2 linked regions of the Blastococcus colisei genome follow. The protein of the gene in region 2 interacts with the protein of the main gene of each other region in a pairwise test. Links are inferred from orthologs where the notes say so. Each region holds a gene or a part of one and is shown on either strand. Other genes may lie near its edges.

Evidence for each region. The genes of interacting proteins can lie anywhere in the genome.
Region 1: the proteins of aceE (region 2) and nth interact in binary tests that used the Escherichia coli proteins (3 or more experiments, as listed by UniProt). The link is inferred for Blastococcus colisei from one-to-one orthologs.

What each region holds. Positions count from the first base shown.
Region 1 is NZ_VFQE01000002.1:527,041-532,869, forward strand. What follows is about bases 2,858-5,601. They hold nth (endonuclease III), read right to left. Parts: upstream 4,764-5,601; coding sequence 3,951-4,763; downstream 2,858-3,950. Other genes in these bases: FHU33_RS22010 (NUDIX hydrolase), read right to left, coding at 2,858-3,352; FHU33_RS22015 (TlpA family protein disulfide reductase), read right to left, coding at 3,349-3,951; FHU33_RS22025 (hypothetical protein), read left to right, coding at 4,880-5,119; FHU33_RS22030 (Crp/Fnr family transcriptional regulator), read left to right, coding at 5,274-5,601. Outside these bases: FHU33_RS21995 (alpha/beta fold hydrolase), read left to right, coding at 1-695; FHU33_RS22000 (MarP family serine protease), read right to left, coding at 781-1,962; FHU33_RS22005 (plastocyanin/azurin family copper-binding protein), read right to left, coding at 2,043-2,462; more of FHU33_RS22010, read right to left, coding at 2,579-2,857; more of FHU33_RS22030, read left to right, coding at 5,602-5,829. UniProt on the Escherichia coli protein: DNA repair enzyme that has both DNA N-glycosylase activity and AP-lyase activity. The DNA N-glycosylase activity releases various damaged pyrimidines from DNA by cleaving the N-glycosidic bond, leaving an AP (apurinic/apyrimidinic) site.
Region 2 is NZ_VFQE01000001.1:3,222,434-3,230,409, reverse strand. The notes cover bases 2,225-5,573. They hold aceE (pyruvate dehydrogenase (acetyl-transferring), homodimeric type), read right to left. Parts: upstream 5,245-5,573; coding sequence 2,425-5,244; downstream 2,225-2,424. Other genes in these bases: FHU33_RS15350 (GH1 family beta-glucosidase), read left to right, coding at 2,225-2,305. Outside these bases: FHU33_RS15355 (M20 metallopeptidase family protein), read left to right, coding at 1-799; more of FHU33_RS15350, read left to right, coding at 899-2,224; FHU33_RS15340 (DUF3052 domain-containing protein), read left to right, coding at 5,694-6,113; FHU33_RS15335 (peroxiredoxin), read left to right, coding at 6,129-6,590; FHU33_RS15325 (hypothetical protein), read right to left, coding at 6,902-7,090; FHU33_RS15320 (esterase/lipase family protein), read right to left, coding at 7,149-7,958. UniProt on the Escherichia coli protein: Component of the pyruvate dehydrogenase (PDH) complex, that catalyzes the overall conversion of pyruvate to acetyl-CoA and CO(2).

The sequences.
Region 1 (5,829 bases), on a different replicon or contig from region 2:
GCGACAAGCCTCCCCGCGGCTACGACCTGCCCACGCTGTCGGCGGATGTCGCCGCGCTGGTGCGGGCGCTCGGCGAGCAGGACGCGGTGGTGGTCGGTCACGACTGGGGCGGGCTGCTCGGCTGGACCATGGCGGCGCTGCACCCGCGCTCGGTGCGCCGGCTCGTCGTCCTCTCCATGGCCCATCCACGGCGCCTGCGCGCCGGCATGGCGCACCCCGCCCAGCGGCGCGCGTCGCGGTACGCGCTGGGCTTCCAGGTCCCCCGCCTGCCCGAGCGCCGGCTGACGCGGGCCGACGACGACCCGGTGGCCGACCTGATGCAGCGGTGGTCGGGGCCCGCCTGGTCGCGCACCCCCGACTTCGCGGCGGCCGTCGACCGGTACCGCGCGGCCGCCCGGATCCCCCAGGCGGCGTACGGGGCCATGGAGTACCACCGCTGGGCCGCCCGCTCGCAGCTGCGGCCGGACGGGCTGCGCTACGCGCGGCGGATGTCTGCTCCCGTGACCGCCCCCACGCTGCAACTGCACGGCACCCTGGACTCCTGCGTGCTCGTCGACACCGCGCGGGGCTCGGCACGCTACGTCGCCGGCGCCTACGAGTTCCGCGAGCTCCCCGGGATCGGGCACTTCCCCCAGGAGGAGGCCCCGGCCGAAATCAGCCAGGCGATCGCCGACTTCGCAGCTCCGCTGGGGTGACGGACCGGCTCCGCCGGGCTGTCAGGCACTCCGAGGATGGCCTTCGGCCCACCCCGACCGAATGCGCGTCGCGGATTCGTCGGGGTCACTCGCAGGGGCCGGTGCCGACCTCGGTCGTCGCGGTGCTGCCCACGTTCGCGGCCTGCGCGACCTGGGGCCCGGTGAGTGCGTAGCCGGTGTCGGGGTCGTCGATCGCGGAGGCGAACACCACGCCGAGGACGCTGCCGTCCGGCCCGAACAGCGGCCCGCCGGAGTTCCCCGCACGGACGGTCCCGTACAGCGCATAGACGTCGCGGACGACGGTCTGCGTGTTCCGGAAGTCCGGTCCGCTGATCTCCCCGCGGTCGCGCACGCGCGCCGGGCCCACGAAGAACGGGCCGCCACCGGGATAGCCCATGATCAGCGCGTCGTCGCCCGCCTCGGCCGGCGTCTGCGCGAACGACAGCGGCAGGGTCTCCAGCCCCGGGACGGCGAGCACCGCGACGTCGAGTTCCTCGTCCACGTAGACCGAGGTGGCGTCGTACTCCTCGCCCTCGGCCAGCACGACCGGATCGGTGACGCCGGCAAGCACGTGCGCGTTGGTCATCACCCGTTCCGGAGCGTAGACGAAGCCCGAGCCGTCGATCTGCCGCGAGCAGGACGGCGCGACGCCGCTGATCTTCACCACCGATCCCTGCACCGACGCGACCACCGGGCTGTTCAGCAGCGCCGGGTCGGGCGCTGCGACCTCCGGCACCTGAGTGGGAGTGAGCGGGTCGAGGACGTCGGGCAGGCCGCGGCGGTCGATGGCGTCGCGGAGGTTGTCGTAGACCGTGCGCACCCCGTCGGGCACCGCCCGGTCGACGGCCTGCACGAGCGCGGACTGCCGCACCTGGCTGGCGACCTGCGGGAACGGCGAACTCGCCAGCGGGGAGGCCACCATCCAGGCCACCAGCAGGACCGCCGTCGCCGAGACCACCGCCCCGGCCACCGAGTCGACCATCTTGGCCGGCTCCCACGTGACCTGTCCGCGGACCGCGCGACCGATCGCACCCGCGAGGATCTGCCCGAGCAGCGCCCCCGCGAGCACGACGACCAGCGCCGCGAACACCCGGGTGACGCTGGAGCCGTCGATCCGCTCGGCGACCGGCTCGGACAGCTGCGCACCCACGACGGCGCCGCCGAGGAAGCCGAAGAGCGAGGCCGACGAGACCAGCAGGCCCTGCCGGAAACCCGACAGCGCGAACACCAGGGCCAAGACGATCAGCACCACGTCGACGAGGGACATCGGTCAGTAACCTCGCTCGACTCCGGGCGCGATCCGCTCCTCGGTCGCTGGCGCTCCCTGCGATGCTCCCGCACCTGTCGTCATCGGCCGCGCACCGTCATCGTGCCGACCTGGCCGAGCTGGGTGTGGAAGGTGCAGGTGAAGGGGTGGTCCCCGGGCACGGTCACCGTGAACTCGATCGTCTTCTGCTCACCCGGAGCCAGCAGCGAGATGCCCGCGTCGATCGGCTCGGGCCCCTCGCCGTCGTCGAACTCGAGGTTGTGGGTCATCTCCTCGGCCACGTTGACCACGGTCAACCGCACCGTTCCCGGGTCCACCGTGAAGCTGTCGGGCAGGAAGACGTAGTCGTCCTGGGTCTGCAGGGTGATCTCCTGGACGCCGTCGGGCGCCGTCGTCACCTCCCCCACGCCTGGCGCGGTGGACGGTGCGGCAGCGGAGCCGGAACCCGGGGACTCCTCGCCACCGCAGCCGGCAAGCAGGACCAGCGCGGCGGCGACCACAGCGGCCTTCTTGCAGGGGCCCCGGCCGCCTCCCCGGTTCCGCCCCGAGCCTGCGAGGAGCGGGGAGGAGGTGGTCCTTCTACGAGTGGTGGGGGGCAAGGAGGTCCTTCTGCCGTTCATCGGGGCGGAACCGTACGCGCCGGAGGGCCGTCGGGTGCGGGATCGGCCACCGTCGGCGCGGCGGCGTCCTCCTCGCCACCCGCGCCGACGGCGCCCGGCAGGGCGTACGGGCGCACGACGGACGTGGGCAGGGGGCGCACGTCGCGGGTGTCCCACGGCTGCGCGAGGCCGGCGGCGTCCAGGATCGCGTCCAGGAGGCCGGCGGTGAAGCCCCAGACCAGCATGTCGGCCACGGCGAAGGCCGGGCCGATGTACCCGGACGGATGGCTCACGCGGAACCGGTTGCCGGGATCGGTGAGCTCGGCCAGTGGCACCCGGGCGACCCGGGCGACCTCGTGCGGATCGCCGATGCTCACGTCCCGCGGGTCGTCCCACCAGGCGACCACGGGGACGACGAGGTTGTCCGAGGGCCCGAGGAAGAGCTCCTGCAGGGTGGCGAGCACCCGGACGCCGTCGGGGTCGATGCCGGCCTCCTCCTCCGCCTCGCGGAGCGCCGTCCCGATCGGGTAGTCGTCCGTCGGATCGGCCTGGCCCCCCGGGAAGGCCGGCTGACCGGCGTGGCTGCGCAGGTGCGCGGACTTCTCGATCAGGAGCACGTCGGGGCCCGCGGGGCCCTCGCCGAAGAGGATGAGCACGGCCGAGCGCCGCGCGGTCGCCGTCGCCCGGGGCATCCGGTGCCGCAGCGGCAGGTCGTCGGCGGCGTCCAGCAGCCGGTGCAGGTACCCGGGCAGTCCGTCGAGATCGCCGGCCCCGTCCCCGGCGGGGCTCACAGCTGGACCCCGAGGTGCTCGGCGGCCAGGGCACGGAGCTCGTCGACCGAGGCGACGTCGCCGACCTCGGTGTGCACCAGCGCGCCGTCGGCGTCCAGGAAGTAGGTGAACGGCAGCGCGTTGATGCCGAGCTCGGCCATGAGCGCACCCTCCCCGTCGAACGCCCCGGGAAACGTGACCTCGGCGTCGTCGGCGAAGGAGTCGGCCTGCGGGACGCCGTCCTTGCTGATGACGCCCACCACGCGCACCCGGTCACCCGCCACGTCCGCGAACTCCTGCAGGAGCGGCAGCTCGGCTCTGCACGGCGGGCACCAGCTGCCCCAGAGGTTGACCAGGGTCGGAACGCCGGGTGCCCGCGCGAGGTCCAGTACTCCGCCGCCGACGCAGTCGAACGACAGCGGCGGCAACGTCTGCGCGCCGGCCGCCGCCTGCTCCGGCTGCTCGGGGCAGGGCTCCAGGACGGTGTCGTACCCCTCGACGTCCAGGGACGGCGCTTCGGAATTCGTCGTCCCGGAGTTCGCCGTCCCGGAGTTCGTCGGCTCGGCTGTGCAGGCCGAGAGGAGGACGAGCGCCATCAGCCCGAGCAGCGACCGCCGCATCACTCGGTGTCCGACGCTGCGGGGGTCTTGACCAGCGTGAGGGCCACGTCCGGGTCGACCGGGCCGATGCCGAACGAGGGGCACCACCTGGCCAGCCCGCAGGCACCGCAGGCGGCCTTCTTGGCGTGGCAGACCCGGCGACCGTGGAAGATCACGCGGTGACTGAAGTCGGTCCACTCCTTCTTCGGGACCAGCGCGGCGATCTCGGCCTCGACCTTCACCGGGTCCTCCTCCGCCGTCCAGCCGAACCGGCGGACCAGCCGGCCGAAGTGCGTGTCGACGGTGAGGCCGGGCACTCCGAACGCGTTCCCGAGCACGACGTTGGCGGTCTTGCGGCCCACGCCGGGCAGCGTGACCAGATCGGCCATCCGGCCGGGCACGTCGCCGTCGAACCGCTCGACCAGCGCCTGGCTGAGCCCGAGCACCGAGTTGGCCTTGGCCCGGAAGAAGCCGGTGGGCTTGAGGATCGTCTCGAGCTCCTCGCGGTCGGCACCGGCGAGCGCGACCGCGTCGGGGTACCGGGCGAACAGCGTGGGCGTCACCTTGTTGACCATCTTGTCCGTCGTCTGCGCCGACAGGACCGTGGCGACCAGCAGCTCGAAGGCGTTGGTGAAGTCCAGCTCGCAGTGCGCGTCGGGGTGGATGAGCGCGAGCTCCCGGGCCATCCGCCGGGCCCGGCGGGTGCGCGACAGCGGCGTCTCACCGGGGTCGTAGGGGGAGGCGCCGGTGCGCGCCGCCTGCGTGGGACGGCGCGGCGGTGCGGGGCGGGCGTAGGCCGGCTCGGTCGCGAGCTCCGACTCGGGCAGGGACACGCGGTCGAGGGTAGGCGGCCAGGCTGACGACTTCCGGCCGTGTCATCCTTGAGCAGGGATGGGCTCCCGCGCCGCAGCGGTCCGGGGAACACGCAGGCGAGGCGAAGGAGGTCGACGTGGTCGCACTCAGCGTCATCTTGTTCCCACCCCTGCTGATCGCCTTCCTGCTGGTCATGGAGCGCGTCGAAGAGCCGCTGCGGCGGCCGGCCGGCCCACGGGAGGTCACCGAGTTCCTCAGCACGGCGACGCCGGGAGAGGTCGACACGCTCGCCTCCTCGGGCATCCGGCGAGCGCTGGCCCGCTGGCGGCGCCGCCGTCACACGGGCGGTCGCACATCCAACCCTCCGATGGTCTGAACTGCACGTCCGTGGGCGCTGTGGCCCGGACCACTCGCTCGGAGGGGGGACGCGGGCAACCACCGATCGGGTGACCGACGGCACAGCCGCCTAGACTCCCTCCGGACACGGACGCCTCTGCGTCCTATCGCGAACGGCAGTGAGAGGACGTGCAGTGGACGAGGTGCTGGCCCAGTCCGGGATCTTCCAGGGGCTCTCGGAGGACGCGGTGCACCCGGTCGCCAGTCGGTTGGAGATGATCACGCTGCCGCGCGGCCGGGTGATCTTCAACGAGGGCGAACCCGGCGACAGCCTGTACATCGTCGCCACCGGCAAGATCAAACTGTCCCGCCGGTCGCCCGACGGCCGGGAGAACGTGCTGGCCGTCATGGGCCCGTCCGACCAGTTCGGCGAGCTCTCGGTCTTCGACCCGGGCCCGCGGACGGCGACGGCGACCGCGGTGACCGACGTGAAGCTGGCCAAGATGCCGCAGTCGGTGCTGCGTCCCTGGATCGAGGCGCACCCCGAGATCGGGGAGCAGCTGCTGCGGGTCCTGGCCCGGCGACTGCGCCGTACCAACGACTCGGTCGCCGACCTGATCTTCACCGACGTCCCCGGCCGCGTGGCCAAGGCGCTGCTGCAGATGGCCGATCGCTTCGGCAGCCGCGAGAGCGACGGCCTGCGCGTCAAGCACGACCTCACGCAGGAGGAGCTGGCCCAGCTGGTCGGCG
Region 2 (7,976 bases):
GGTCCAGCCGGGCGAGGAGGGGTTCCACGGCGCCCGCTACATGCTCGAGGAGGGGCTGCTCGACGTCGTCCCCGGAGCGCCGGTCAGCGGCGCGTTCGCGCTGCACGTCTTCTCGACCCTGCCCAGCGGGAGCGTGCACGTGCGGCCCGGACCGATGATGGCCGCCGGCGACACGTGGCGGATGACCGTCCGCGGCCGGGGCGGTCACGCGTCCGACCCGTCCGCCGCGGCCGACCCCATCCCGGTGGCTGCCGAGATCGTCCTGGCCCTCCAGTCGATGGTGACCCGGAGGGTCGACGTCTTCGACCCGGCCGTCGTCACCGTCGCGCACATCGAGGCCGGTACGACCAACAACGTCATCCCCGACACGGCGTTCCTCGAGGGGACGATCCGGACGCTCTCGGCGAGGAACCGCGCGGAGGTGCTCGCCGCTGTACGGCGGGTCGCCGTGAACATCGGCGCGGCGCACGGCCTCGAGGTCGAGTTCGAGCACGAGGAGGGCTACCCGGTCACGGTCAACGACCCGGCCGCGGCGGCCACGGTGCTGGAGGTGGCGGCCGAGCTGCTGGGGGAGCGGGCGAGCACGCTCGCGCCGGCGCCGCTGATGGGCGCCGAGGACTTCTCCTACGTGCTGCAGCGGGTGCCCGGCGCGATGGCCTGGCTGGGGGCGTGCCCCCCGGGACTGGACCCGGCGACCGCGCCGGCCAACCACTCCAACCTGGTCGTCTTCGACGAGGAGCCGCTGCCGGCCGGGGTGGCGCTGTACGCGCAGATGGCGATGCGGGCGCTCGCCGGCTGAGCCGCACGGCTCGCGGGGTCGGCGGAGGGCCCGTGAGAACGTCGTCATCCCTCGCCGCGGGCCTCCGCCGGCGTCGTTCGTCCTTGTGAAGGAGCGCGCATGACCTCGACCGACGGCCGGCCCGACCTCGCCGCCGGGCTGACCTTCCCGCCGGACTTCGTCTTCGGTGCGGCCACGGCCGCCTACCAGATCGAGGGTGCGGTCGACGCGGACGGACGGGGCCCCTCCATCTGGGACACCTTCAGCCACACGCCGGGCCGGACCTTCCGGGGCGACACCGGCGACGTCGCCGTCGAGCACTACACCCGCTACCGGGACGACGTCGCGCTGATGGTCGAGCTCGGGCTGTCGGCCTACCGGTTCTCCGTCGCCTGGTCGCGGGTGCTGCCCGAGGGTGCCGGCCGGGTGGAGCAGCGCGGCCTGGACTTCTACCGCCGGCTGGTCGACGAGCTCCTCGCCGCCGGCGTCGACCCGTGGCTCACGCTCTACCACTGGGACCTCCCGCAGGCATTGCAGGAACAGGGCGGCTGGACCGCGCGGGACACCTCGGCCCGTTTCGCCGACTACGCCGGAATCGTCCACGACGCGCTCGGGGACCGCGTCCGGCACTGGTCGACGCTGAACGAGCCGATGGTCAGCGCGCTGCTCGGGCACCAGTCCGGCGAGCACGCACCGGGCGTGCGCAACCCCGTCTCGGCGGCCCGGGCGGTGCACCACCTGCTGCTGGGGCACGGACTGGCCACCCAGGTCCTGCGCGACAGGGGCGCCGACCACCTCGGCGTCACCCTCAACTTCACGCCGATGACGCCGGCGAGCGACCGGCCCGAGGACGTCGACGCGGCCCGGCGCCTGGACGGCCAGCAGAACCGCATGTTCCTCGAGCCGATCGTCCGCGGCGCCTACCCCGCCGACGTCGAGGCCGACCTCGCCGCGGCCGGGGCGCCCCTGCCGGTCGAGGACGGGGACCTCGCGGTGATCGCTGCCCCGATCGAGTGGCTGGGCGTGAACTACTACTTCGAGCAGACCGTGCGGGCCGGCGCACGCCCCGCCGACAAGCCGCCGACGTCGTTCATCGGCGGCGAGGACGTGGTCGACCTCGACCCGACGGGCCCGACGACGTCGATGGGCTGGGGCGTCAGCCCCGAGGCGTTCACCCGGCTGCTGCTGTGGCTGCGCGACCAGGCGCCGGACCTGCCGCTGGTGGTGACCGAGAACGGGTCCGCATGGCCCGACGAGATCTCCGACGACGGGGCCGTGCACGATCCGGAGCGCACCGACTTCCTGCTCCGTCACCTCGACGCGATGAGCACGGCCATGGACCAGGGCGCCGACGTCCGCGGCTACTTCGCCTGGTCGCTGCTGGACAACTTCGAGTGGGCGCGGGGCTACGAGCAGCGGTTCGGGCTGGTGCACGTCGACTACGCGACCCAGCAGCGCATCCTCAAGGACAGCGCCCGCGTGTACGCCGACCTCCTCCGTCGCCACCGGCAGGCGCAAGAAGGCTGAGCGGGGGTTCGGCGGCGCAAGGGTCTGCGCCGCCGCCCGCTCTCTCACGTCGTCGGGCATAGGAACCTATACATGCGGCATGGGCTCCATTCCGCACGTATAGGTTCCTATGCCTGGGGTCAGGTGGCCGGGCTGGGGTCCGAACGCTCGTCCGTCGGCGCCGCCTGCACGTCGCGGACCTGGTACTTCTCCACCGCCTGCCGCACGACCGAGCGGTCCACATGACCCCAGTCGGCCAGCGAGGCCAGCGTGCGGACGACGATCGTCTCGGCGTCCACGTGGAAGTGCCGGCGCAGCGCCGGGCGGGTGTCGGAGAGACCGAACCCGTCGGTGCCCAGCGAGTGCAGCCCGTGCGGCGCGTACGGCGCGATCAGGTCGGGAACCGCGCGCATCCAGTCAGACACCGCGATGACCGGGCCCTCGGCGTCCTGCAGCCGCGAGGTGACGTAGGGGACCTGCGGGTCCTCCTCGGGGTGCAGGAGGTTGTGCTCGGCCACCGCGTCGGCCTGGCGGCGCAGCTCGCCCCACGAGGTCACCGACCAGACGTCGGCGGAGACGTTCCAGTCGTTGGCCAGCAGCTCCTGTGCCCGCAGCGCCCACGGCACCGCGACACCCGAGGCGAGCACCTGCGCCTTGGGTGGGTGGGCTCCGTCAGCAGCGCTCTGCGGCCCCTCGGCGTAGCGGTACATGCCCGCCAGCACACCCTGGACGTCGAGGTCCTCCGGCTCGGCCGGCTGCACGAACGGCTCGTTGTAGACCGTCAGGTAGTACATGACGTCGGGGGAGCGGTGCCCGCCGAGCGGGGCGCCCGGGTCGTCGCCGTACATCCGCACGAGGGCGTCCCGGGTGATGTGGGCGACCTCGAAGGAGAACGCCGGGTCGTAGGACACCACCGCGGGGTTGGTGTGGGCGAGCAGCAGCGAGTGCCCGTCCTCGTGCTGGAGGCCCTCGCCGTTGAGCGTCGTCCGCCCGGCGGTGGCGCCCAGGATGAAGCCGCGCGTCATCTGGTCGGCGGCCGCCCAGAAACCGTCACCGGTCCGCTGGAACCCGAACATCGAGTAGAAGATGTAGATCGGGATCATCGGCTCGCCGTGCGTGGAGTACGAGGTGCCGACGGCGGTGAACGACGCGGTGGAGCCGGCCTCGTTGATGCCCTCGTGCAGGATCACGCCCTGCTCGGACTCCTTGTAGGCCAGCATCAGCTCGCGGTCGACCGAGGTGTAGCGCTGGCCGGCCGGGTTGTAGATCTTGTGGCTCGAGAAGAGCGAATCGAGGCCGAACGTGCGGGCCTCGTCCGGGATGATCGGCACGAAGCGCGGGCCGAGCTCCTTGTCCTTGAGCAGCTCCTTCAGCAGGCGGACGAACGCCATCGTCGTCGCCACCTCCTGCTTGCCGGAACCCCGGCGCAGGACCTCGAGCGCCTTGTCCTCGGGGGCCTTGAGCAGCTTGGCCTCCGAGCGGCGCCGCGGGACCGCGCCGCCCAGCTGACGGCGCCGCTCGAGCATGTACTCCAGCTCGTCGGACCCCGGCTCCGGCCTGTAGTACGGCGGCAGGGTCTTGTCGAGCGCCGAGTCGGGGATGTCGAGGTAGAGCCGGTCGCGGAAGGCGGCGAGATCCTCGGCGGTCAGCTTCTTCATCTGGTGGGTGGAGTTGCGGCCCTCGAAGTGGCTGCCCAGCGTCCAGCCCTTGATGGTCTTGGCGAGGATGACCGTGGGCTGACCCTTGTGCTCCTGTGCCGCCTTGAACGCCGCATAGACCTTGCGGTAGTCGTGCCCGCCGCGGGAGAGGTTCCAGATCTCCTTGTCGCTCATGTTCTCCACGAGCTTGCGGGTCCGCGGGTCGCGCCCGAAGAAGTGCTCGCGGACGTAGGCGCCGTCCTCGGCCTTGTAGGTCTGGTAGTCGCCGTCGGGCGTCTGATTCATCAGGTTGACCAGGGCGCCGTCGCGGTCGGCGGACAGCAGCGCGTCCCACTCCCGGCCCCAGATGACCTTGATGACGTTCCAGCCCGCGCCTCGGAAGAACGACTCCATCTCCTGGATGATCTTGCCGTTGCCGCGGACCGGGCCGTCGAGCCGCTGCAGGTTGCAGTTGATGACGAACGTGAGGTTGTCCAGCTCCTCGCGGGCGGCCAGGCCGATCGCGCCGAGCGACTCCGGCTCGTCCATCTCGCCGTCGCCCAGGAACGCCCAGACGTGCTGGTCGGAGGTGTCCTTGACGCCGCGGTCGTGCAGGTAGCGGTTGAACCGGGCCTGGTAGATCGCGTTGAGCGGGCCCAGGCCCATGGAGACGGTGGGGAACTCCCAGAAGTCCGGCATCAGCCGCGGGTGCGGGTAGGAGGACAGTCCGCCTCCGGGGTGGCTGACCTCCTGGCGGAAGCCGTCGAGCTGCTGCTCGCTCAGCCGGCCCTCGAGGTAGGCGCGCGCGTAGATGCCGGGAGAGGCGTGACCCTGGAACCAGATCTGGTCGCCGCCGCCCGGGTGGTCCTTGCCGCGGAAGAAGTGGTTGAAGCCGACCTCGTAGAGCGAGGCGGAGCTGGCGTAGGAGGAGATGTGCCCGCCGACGGCGATCCCCGGCCGCTGCGCGCGGTGCACCATGATCGCGGCGTTCCAGCGGATGTAGGCGCGGATGCGGCGCTCGACGTGCTCGTCACCGGGGAACCACGGCTCGCGGGAGGGCGCGATCGTGTTGATGTAGTCGGTGCTGCGCAGGCCCGGCACGCCGACCTGCTGCTCGCGGCTGCGCTCGAGCAGCCGGAGCATCACGTACCGGGCGCGTTCGCGGCCGGCGTTGTCGACGACGGCGTCGAGCGAGTCCAGCCACTCCTGCGTCTCGTCGGGATCGGTGTCGGGAAGTTGGCTCGGCAGCCCGTCGGTGATGACCGCGCGGGGCGTGCCGGCTTCGCGGGCGGGGTCGCCGTCCGACTGCTGCGGTGCGCTCATGTGTCCATCGTCTCCCGTCGGGGCCACCGTCGTCACGTCCACCGGCCGCTTGTGTGCCGAGTCGTGCGTTCCCGCTGATCGTCCTCCACGGGTCGTCGCCCGCTACGGGCGGCTTGCGCCAGACGTGTCATGCCCTACGCTTCCGCCAGCGGTGGCTCGGCGTGACGGGTTCCGCACCGCATACCCGGAGTCGATCCGGGCAGCGGACGTCGGAGAGAGCGAGAGGGGTGACATGACCAGGCAGCGGGGAAGCCACCCGCCGGTCGTGTCCGTCGCGTGCGCCCTGTCCCTCGACATCGCCGGTGCAGCCCGGCTCGGCGGTTGCTTCCTTCGTCGGGACGACGAGGAACAGCGACTGTGACGCGTCCGCGCGCGCTCGGCGCCGCGACAGGGCACCATCCACCCCACGACCGGTCAGCAGCAGACCACTCCATGGAGGATCAGCAGGGATGAGCGTCGACAGCACCGGCATGGCGGCCCGGTTGGGCATCAAGCCGGGCATGGTCGTGCAGGAGCTCGGGTGGGACGAGGACGCCGACGAGGATCTGCGCGACGCGATCATCGAGGTCTCCGGCGGCGAGATGGTCGACGAGGACACCGACGAGGTGGCCGACGTCGTCGTGCTGTGGTGGCGCGAGGACGACGGTGACCTCTTCGATGCGCTGACCGACGCGATCACCTCGCTGGCCGACGACGGCGTCGTCTGGCTGCTGGTGCCCAAGTCCGGCCGGCCCGGGCACGTCGAGCCCGGCGACGTCACGGAGGTCGCGCCCACGGCCGGCCTCTCGCAGACGAGCAGCATCTCCGCCGCCAAGGACTGGTCGGGCATCCGGCTCGTCACCCCGAAGGCCGCCCGCTCCCGGCGCTGAGGCACGATCGGGGGCATGAGCCTCTCCGTCGGCGACGTCGCACCCGAGTTCAGCCTCCCCGACCAGGACAGGCAGGTCGTCTCCCTCGCCGAGCTGCGTGGGACGCCGGCCCTGCTGGTCTTCTACCCCTTCGCCTTCTCCGGCCTGTGCACCGGCGAGCTGTGCCAGCTGCGGGACGAGCTGTCGGTCTATACCGACGCGGGCGTGCGGGTGCTGGCCATCAGCACCGACCCGGTCTTCAGCCTCAAGGCCTTCCGCGAGAAGGAGGGCTTCGACTTCGCCCTGCTCTCGGACTTCTGGCCGCACGGCGCCACCGCTCAGGCCTACGACGCGTTCAACGAGAAGGCAGGCATGGCCCTGCGGGCCACTTTCCTCGTCGACGCCGACGGGAAGATCACCTTCGCCGAGGTCAACTCGCCCGGTGACGTCCGCGAGCAGTCGGGCTGGAAGGACGCCGTCAGCAAGCTAACCTCCTGACTTGCGGCCCGGGGATGTAGCCCTGGCCTCGTCCAGAGGCTCACCCCGAGCGTTCGAGGGGTGAGGGGGACGGGGTCCTCTTACTACCCTGGGCGCGCGGGGCGCGTAGCTCAGCGGGAGAGCTCTCGCCTTACAAGCGAGCGGTCGCAGGTTCGATCCCTGCCGCGCCCACTCCGTTCCGCCGTCCGGACCACGCCTCACCGAGGTCAGCTCCAGAACGGTCATCCGGCGCGGGTGACCGGTCCCAGGCGCATCTCGGCGCCGTGCACGTCTCGCGGGCGCGCGGTTGTTTCGCAGCCCGGAGCGGGCGGCTACTCGCGGACGACCCAGACCTCTGCGGGACCTCGGGGGGTCTCCTGGAGCTGGCGGGGCTCGAAGCGCTCGTAGACGCCGAACCAGCGGGGACCGTCGTAGACGAGGACGGAGGACACGAGCTGCTCTGCGGGCACCTCGTCGACCTCACCGTGGCGTGGGCCGCCCCAGTGCGAGATCAGCGGCATGGACATCACGGTAGTCGGGGCTGATCACGCACCCATGGCCGCCTCCCGGAGAGGAGTGTCAGGCGGCGGTGCCGTGCGCGGCGACCGGGTCGGCCGCCGTGGGCTGTGCGGGCTTCGGGAACGCCGGGCGCAGGAACAGTGGCGCCTTGAACTTCTTCCAGGAGCCCTCGCGCTGGGCCAGCCGGTCGGCCACCGCCCAGATCGAGGCCGGGTGGTGCCCCAGCCCCAGGTGGCTGGCCATGACGGCGATGTTCTCGCAGCGCTCGCCGGGGGTGTCCAGGCAGGTCTGCCAGTGCACGATCCCGTCGTAGTGCGAGTAGATCGAGGTTGCCGGCACCGGCAGCGGCGTCGTCTCAGACTCCAGCGGCAGGGTGCGGTGCTCGACGTGCAGGTGGGAGTAGCGGTCGAAGACCTTCGTCGCCCGGCTCTGGCTGTGGCGGGCCAGGCGGAACGGGCTGCCGAGGGTGACCACCTGGCGGACCGACTCGGGAGAGCGGCGGGCGAGGTCGCGGGCGAAGATCCCGCCGAGGCTCCAGCCGATCAGCGAGACGGGCCGCTGGTGCTTGTCGCTGAGGTGGTCGAGGAGGTCGCGGGTGCCCTTCACGCAGCTGGCCGTCGGGCCGATGTTGCGGCCCAGGCCCCAGCCGTGCGCGTCGTAGCCGAGCTTCCGCAGCACGGCGCGGAGCGCGCGGGTGGAGATGTCGTCGGCGAGCAGGCCCGGCAGGACCAGGACGGGGTGGCCGTCGCCATGGGGGAGGCGGGACATCAGGGGCTTGGCGGCCAGGTAGAGCCCGTAGTCGCCCATGGCCCGGCCTGGCTCCGTGAGGTAGAGCGGGAGTGCGGGCCCGCCGTCTCGTCGTGCTGCCACTTCGTCCTCCTGGTGCCG